2 regions of the Rhodoferax sp. LS1P39 genome follow, and region 1 is predicted to be linked to the other one. Evidence: riboswitches for the same ligand, from Rfam matches in the RefSeq annotation. Region 1 holds a riboswitch; the other holds the start of a gene.
The links. A riboswitch is a leader RNA that binds a small molecule or an ion and turns the genes downstream of it on or off. The one in region 1 is predicted to bind cobalamin.
Positions count from the first base shown of each region.

Region 2: it holds a riboswitch for cobalamin, as region 1 does, so the genes downstream of both, AC097O_RS03855 (TonB-dependent receptor) here and AC097O_RS02715 (cobyrinate a,c-diamide synthase) in region 1, are expected to answer to the same signal.

Region 1 is NZ_JBWMAV010000001.1:610,447-613,850, forward strand. Features, by position in the region: gene cobO (cob(I)yrinic acid a,c-diamide adenosyltransferase) at 1-234, opposite strand, end outside; gene AC097O_RS02715 (cobyrinate a,c-diamide synthase) at 252-1,541, opposite strand; cobalamin riboswitch at 1,742-1,982, opposite strand; gene AC097O_RS02720 (beta strand repeat-containing protein) at 2,482-3,404, shown strand, end outside.
Region 2 is NZ_JBWMAV010000002.1:102,803-106,206, reverse strand. Features, by position in the region: gene AC097O_RS03870 (sensor domain-containing protein) at 1-926, shown strand, start outside; gene AC097O_RS03865 (cell division protein ZapA) at 1,115-1,435, opposite strand; gene AC097O_RS03860 (DUF904 domain-containing protein) at 1,432-1,677, opposite strand; cobalamin riboswitch at 1,710-1,935, shown strand; gene AC097O_RS03855 (TonB-dependent receptor) at 2,021-3,404, shown strand, end outside.

The sequences.
Region 1 (3,404 bases):
GACGATGGGGATGCCTAGCTGCTCAAACAAACGGTGCTCGCCAAAGCGCGCGGTGGGCACCTTCATGAACTGGTAGACCTTGACCGCCTTGCCCCGGCCATGGGCGCGCAGGGCCAGGCCGAATGCAGCCGTGCTTTTGCCCTTGCCGGTGCCGGTGTGCACGATGACCAGGCCGCGCCGTTCGCCCTGGGGCTTGGGGGTGTCGCGCAGCAGCGGTGGGGATTCGATTTCCATGGTGAGGTCTTGGTTAGTCAGGCGGGCGCGAAGAGCTTGGCGACGGCGTTGGGGTTGGACGGAAAGTACAGGTGCATGAACGAGGCGTGGAGCCGCCCGCGGCGGAACACCGGCTCGGCGTGGCTGCGTTCGCGCTGCGGCTCGGTAAAGGCGGTGGCAGGCAGCGGCGTGTCCATGCGTGCATGGTGGAAGCTGTGGCCGCGCAGCCGCCCCTCGGGCAATTGGGCGGCGTGCATGCCGAGGTTGACGAAGCGTTTTTGCAACGTCCCGGTCCCGGGCAGCAAGCCCCACATGGGCACGGGGGTGCCGTCATGGCCCGCCAAGCTGTCCAGCAGCGCCAGCATGCCGCCGCACTCGGCCACGGTGGGCTTGCCCTCCAAATGGTGGGCGTGGATGGCTGCGCGCATGGGCTGGTTGGCGTGCAGGGTGGCGAGGTGCAGCTCGGGGTAGCCGCCGGGCAGGTACAGGCTGTGCGCGTCGGGCAAGCTGGCATCGGCCAGGGGCGAAAAGAACACCAGCTCGGCCCCCAGCGCGCGCAGCGTATCCAGATTGGCGGCGTAAATGAAGGAGAAAGCGGCATCCCGTGCCACTGCGATGCGCACACCGGCCAGCAGCTGGGGCGCGATCTCTGACGGGCTGGGCTCAAACCGCACCGGGCTGGCCATCCCCTCCACGCTAGGCCCGATGGCCTGGGCGGCCAGGGCGATGCGCTCGTCCAGATGCGCCACCTCAGAGGCCTGCACCAGGCCCAGGTGCCGCTCGGGCAGCGCGAATTCGGCAGAGCGCGGCATGGCGCCAAACCAGCGCAGGCCTGTTGGCAGGCTGTCTTGGAGCATCTGCGCATGGCTGGCGCTGCCGACGCGGTTGGCCAGTACTCCGGCAAACTGCAGGCCAGGGCGAAAGGTGGACAGGCCGTGCGCCACGGCACCAAAGGTTTGCGCCATGGCCGAGCCGTCGATCACGGCCAGCACCGGCAGGCCCAGGGCCTGGGCCAGGTCGGCACTGCTGGGCGTGCCGTCGAACAGACCCATCACGCCCTCAACCAGAATCACATCGGCTTGCAGCGCTGCCGTGTGCAGCAGCGCCCGGCAGTGGGCCTCGCCGCCCATCCACAGGTCGAGCTGGTACACGGGGTGGCCGCTGGCGCGCTCCAGAATCGTGGGGTCCAGAAAATCGGGGCCGGTTTTGAACACGCGCACCCGGCGGCCCTGGCTGCGGTGCCAGGCGGCCAGCGCTGCTGTCACCGTGGTTTTGCCCTGGCCGGACGCAGGCGCAGCCACCAGCAACGCATGGCAGGTTTTAGGCATCAAATAGCCCCTCTGTGCTTATGGATTAAGCGTGAGCAGCTATAAATAAAATAGTAAATGGTTGACCCCTGCACGCCCGCCGCGTGGTTGTGGAACGGTGTGACTGGGGATGGGGAAAGGGATCAGTAGGCGGGACGCAAACGGACCTGTACTGGGACAGAGTTGCGCGGGGGCCTGCTGAGATCTTCGCCCGCCGCAAAGTCACGCTAAATCAGCAGGCCGGTCTCCGGGCTCACAGGTGCAGAGTGGAGACTCTGCTGCGGGGCCACCTTCCCATGCACTTGCACAGTGGTGGGGACATACGTCCCGGGCCTCGCTTTGACCTGTTTACCGTTGCGGGGGCAGCGTGGGCATGGCGCAGTAGCAACTACTGCGCTTCACCAACTTCCCGTTTAATCCGCAGCGCGCAAGCTGCAAGACACCTATTGAAGTTTTCAGTGTAGCAGCAGCCGTTTTGCCGAGCCTGGACGATGCCGTCGTTACATATCGTTGCCATAAAACAACAACCAGAAGTAACAAGTGTCGATATTTATTACAAGCTTCGTGACATATTTCCGTTTTCTCCATGCAAATCAACGACATAAGTAACTGGTGCGAAGATTGCTTTACAGGCTGAAATAAGGCGTTCACAAAAATTCACGCAGTGGATGTCGCCTTGAAACAGGGGAGATTTTTGAATGAAAATCATCGACCGGGGCTGCTCCAGCCCCCGCTGCCACGCTAGCCACTCCAGCGGCGCGGCCTGCTCCCTGCCCGCGCAGCGGGTTGCGCCGGTATCGCACGGATGCCCCTGTCCGACGCACCCCATTCCCCTGCCTTCGTAAGCCCCCGGCGCCCAGCCCGGCTGGCCACGCCCCCCGTTTTGCACCCATTGAACTTGTTCCGCCACTTGCTTTGGCGCGCCTAAGGCCGCCTTCTTACACCTCGGAGATTTCGTGCCATGAGCCTCTATCCTGAATCCACGGTCAACACCTTCAACGCCAACACGCAAAGCAACCCCGATACCGCGGTATTGGCCGATGGCAGCTATGTCACCGTGTGGCAGTCGTATGACCAGGATGCCAACAACACCTGGGGGGTGTACTACCAGCGGTTCAGCGCGTCGGGCGTGCCGCTGGGTGGCGAATTCCGCGCCAACACGGCCACGGCAAGCGCGCAAGACTATCCCCACGTGGCCGCCACGTCAGACGGTGGATTTGTGATCGTGTGGGACGACGACAGCGGCGTGGATGGTTCCGGCCAAGGCGTGATCGGGCAGCGCTTCAACGCCACCGGTGTGGCCCAGGGTGCCAACTTTGTGGTCAGCACCGTCACGGCCAGTACCCAGTACCAAAACGCCGTGGCGGGCTACACCGGCGGCTTTGCCACCGTCTGGGTGTCCTACATCAACAGCAATTACGACGTGTACCTGCAGCGCTGGGACAACACCGGTGCCAAGGTGGGTGGTGAGACGCTGATCAGCAAAACGCCCGGTGCCGCCACCGCGCAATCGGGTACCCAGCAGTATCCCGACATTGCCGCCAGCGCCAACGGCAACCTGGTGATCGTGTGGACCGACACGAACGGTTCCGACGGCAGCGGCTACGGCGTATATGGCCGCTCGTACAACGCCAGCACCAGCACCTACTCCGACACCTTTTTAGTCAACACCACCGTCTCCAGCCAGCAGTCCCAGCCCAGTGTGGCCATGCTGAGCGGCGGCGGCTATGTGGTGGTGTGGACCTCCGCTGGCACAGACGGAAGCGGTGATGGCGTGTACGGTCAGCGCTTTTCGGCGGCTGGAGCCAAGGTGGGAAGTGAGTTCCTGGTCAACCAGTCCACCAGCGGTGGCCAGTACCAGCCCAGCGTGGCCGGCCTGTCCAC
Region 2 (3,404 bases), on a different contig from region 1:
TGGACGACATGATCAAGTCAGCCGACACGGCGATGAACCGCGTCAAGGAACGGGGCCGGGGCAGCTTTCGCTTCTACCAGCCGCAGATGAACGTGGCCTTGCTGTCGCGCATGAAGATGGAGCACAGCCTGCGCCAGGCCATGGAGGCCGGGCATTTTCGGCTGCACTACCAGCCGCAGGTCAGCCTGTCCACCGGTGCGGTGCTGGGCGTGGAAGCGCTGATCCGCTGGCAGGACCCCGAGCGGGGCTGGGTGTCGCCGGGCCAGTTCATTCCGGTGGCCGAAGAGTCGGGTTTCATTGTGACCATTGGTACCTGGGTGCTGAATGAAGCCGTACGGCAGGCGGCGCAGTGGCAGCGCCAGGGCCATGCCCGTGCCGTGTCGGTCAATGTGTCGGCGTTGCAGTTCCAGCAAAGCGATTTTGTCGACCGCGTGGCCCACGCCTTGGCGGATTCCGGCCTCGACCCGGCGCTGCTCGATCTGGAGCTGACCGAATCCATCCTGGTGCAGGATGCCGACGAGGCGCTGGCCCGGCTGCGGGCGCTGGCAGGGTTGGGGGTGTTTTTGTCGATCGACGACTTTGGCACTGGCTACTCCAGCCTGGCGTATTTGAAGAAGTTTCCCATCCACAAGCTGAAGATCGACCGCTCCTTCATCAGCGGCCTGCCGGATGACGAGAGCGACCAGGCCATCGTCAGCGCCATCATCCAGATGGGCCGCGCGCTCAAGCTCACGGTGATTGCCGAAGGGGTGGAAACTCTGGCCCAGCGCGACCTGCTGCAGCGTTTGCTGTGCGACCAGTACCAGGGGTTTTTATGTGCGCCCGGCGTGCCCAGTGACGACCTGGACCGGGTCATCGCGGAGGCCAGGGACCGACTGGCCGTGGAGCACGAGGAGCGCTTGGAGCCAGTGAGGGTGGGGGAATAAGGTGTCTGCGGAAGCCACCGGACCGGCATCCTGAACCGGGGTTCAGGTGGGCTAGGTCACCCTGAAGTTGGGTTCATCTAACGCGAGATGATCACGCTCCCCAGGGGATATTCCAGGCCCGGGCTCATGGAGCATTGGTTCAAGGAAATATAAAGCCCGGCATGCACCGCAGACGGGCCAATTCTAGGCTAAATAAGGTGCCCGTCGTCGCCTAAAGCCAGATCGAGTTGCTCAATCAAGGTGGTCAGCACCGGGTCGTCGTCGTTGGCGGCCTCGGACTGCACGGGTGCAGGGCGCACCGGCGCGCGGCCCCGGTCGGTCAGGTCGAAGGCCAGGTTCAGCGCGGCCAGCACGGCGATGCGGTCGCGGGCCTTGATCTTGCCGCCGTCGCGGATGGCGCACATGGCGGTGTCCACCATCTTCACGGCCTCCAGCAGGCGCGCTTCACCGCCCTCCGGGCAGCCCAGCAAATAGCTTTGGCCGAGGATTTGCACGTCGAGCTGCTTCATTCTGCGTCCTTGCGGGGGGCGGGGCGTATGGCGGGCGGGTTGCCGATCTGGGGCAGGCGTTCCAGCAGCGCGTCGATGCGGGCGCGGGCAGCGCCCAGGCGGGACTTGAGCGAATCGCGCTCGTGGGCCAGCGTGGCGACCTGTTCGGTCAGCAACTGGTTGGCGCGCTGCAACTCGCGGTAACGTACCAGCAGGCGCTCGGTACGTTCTGCAACTTGTTCAATTTGGGTGGGGGTGACCATAAGCTTGCACATTCTAGTGGTAGCTATGCAGGGCTTAAAATGCCCGTGTTGGTGCTCGCGGCATGGTTCACATGCCGCAGTTCAACGGGAAGCAGGAAGCGGTGCACACCACCACTCAGCCTGCGCTGCCCCCGCAACGGTAAAGCGGATGAATCATCCGATTCCACTCTCACCACACAGTCACTGGGTACTTGCTGCCTGGGAAGACGGTGCGAGCCTTCCGCCAGCCCGGATACCGGCCAACAAGGTGGTGGTGCGTCTGCTGTTGTCAGTAGCGCGCCGCCTTGACGCTGAAGCCCTGGCGGGGACGCCGGGGCAAGCCTATTGCTGATGAATGTCTTTCATGAAAACTGTATTCACTCCTGCGCGCCTGGCCGTGCTGCCCCTGGCCCTGGCCGCTGCATTGCCTTCCACCGCACAGACGCTGCTCAAAGAGGTGGTGGTCACGGCCACCCGGTTCGCTGAGCCTGCCGCCCCGCTGCCGTTTGGCGTGAGCGTCATCACGGCAGAAGAAATCCAGGCCTCGGGTGCCGGTACGGTGAATGAAGCGGTCATGAGGCTGCTGGGCGTGGTGGGCCGCCTGGACATCTCGGGCGGCAACAACTACAGCCTGGACCTGCGCGGTTTTGGTGTTACGGCCGACAGCAACCAGGTGGTGATCGTGGACGGCCTGCGCCTGAACGAGGCTGACATGGCTACCGCCGGGCTGGCCTCCATCCCAATTGAATCGGTCGCCCGCATTGAAATTCTGCGCGGTACCGGTGCGGTGCTGTACGGCGAAGGTGCCACTGGTGGCGTGATCGTGGTGACCACCAAGGCGGCCATGGGTGTGCAGCGGGTGAGCTCGGCAGAGGTGTACGCCGCCGTCGGTAGCCACCAATTGAAAGACCTGCGGGCCAATGCCGTGATCGCCTCCGGCGGGTTCTCGTTGGACGTGTCGGCCGAAGACCGCCGCAGCGACGGCCACCGCGACAATTTCGTCTCCAGCACGCAAGCCCTGGCGGTAACGGGGCAGTGGCGCAACGAATGGCTGCGCCTGGGTGCGCGCGCGGGCCGCAACGACCAGGACAGCGGTTTGCCAGGCGCATTGACAGCAGCGCAGTACGCTGCCAACCCCCGCCAGGCCCAATCCTTAACCGACTTCGGCTCTTTCAAGAAAGACAATGCCGGTGTGTTTGCCGAAGCCACGGTGGGCGACTGGCAACTGGCTGCCGATGCCAACCAGCGGACCAAAAAATACACCAGCGTGGCCTACGGCAGCCCCTACGGTTACGACGTGTATGCGTCCAATGTCAGCCTGCGCGCCCGCAATGCCCGCAAGGTCGGTGCGTCGGACAACGTGTTCTTCATCGGTGCGGACAAGGGCGAGTGGGAGCGCACCACCACCCAGTCCAGCTTCACCCCCGTGGGCACGGTGGCCACCGCCCGCAGCACAGCGCTGTATGCCAAAAATGACTTCACGCTGGCGGCCACGGGCACCCGCTTGGGCATCGGCTGGCGCACGGAAGAAATGAAAAAGGCCGAGGCTGCGTCGGCATCGAACCTGAAAGAACGTCAAAACGCCTGGGACCTGGGGCTGAGCCAGCCGGTGGGGGCCGATGTGACCGTCTACGCCCGCGTGGGCCGCAGCTTCCGCCTGGCGAATGTGGACGAGTTCTCGTTCACCAACCCCAACGTGTCGCTGCAGGCCCAAACCTCGCGCGACATGGAGCTGGGTGCGCGCTGGA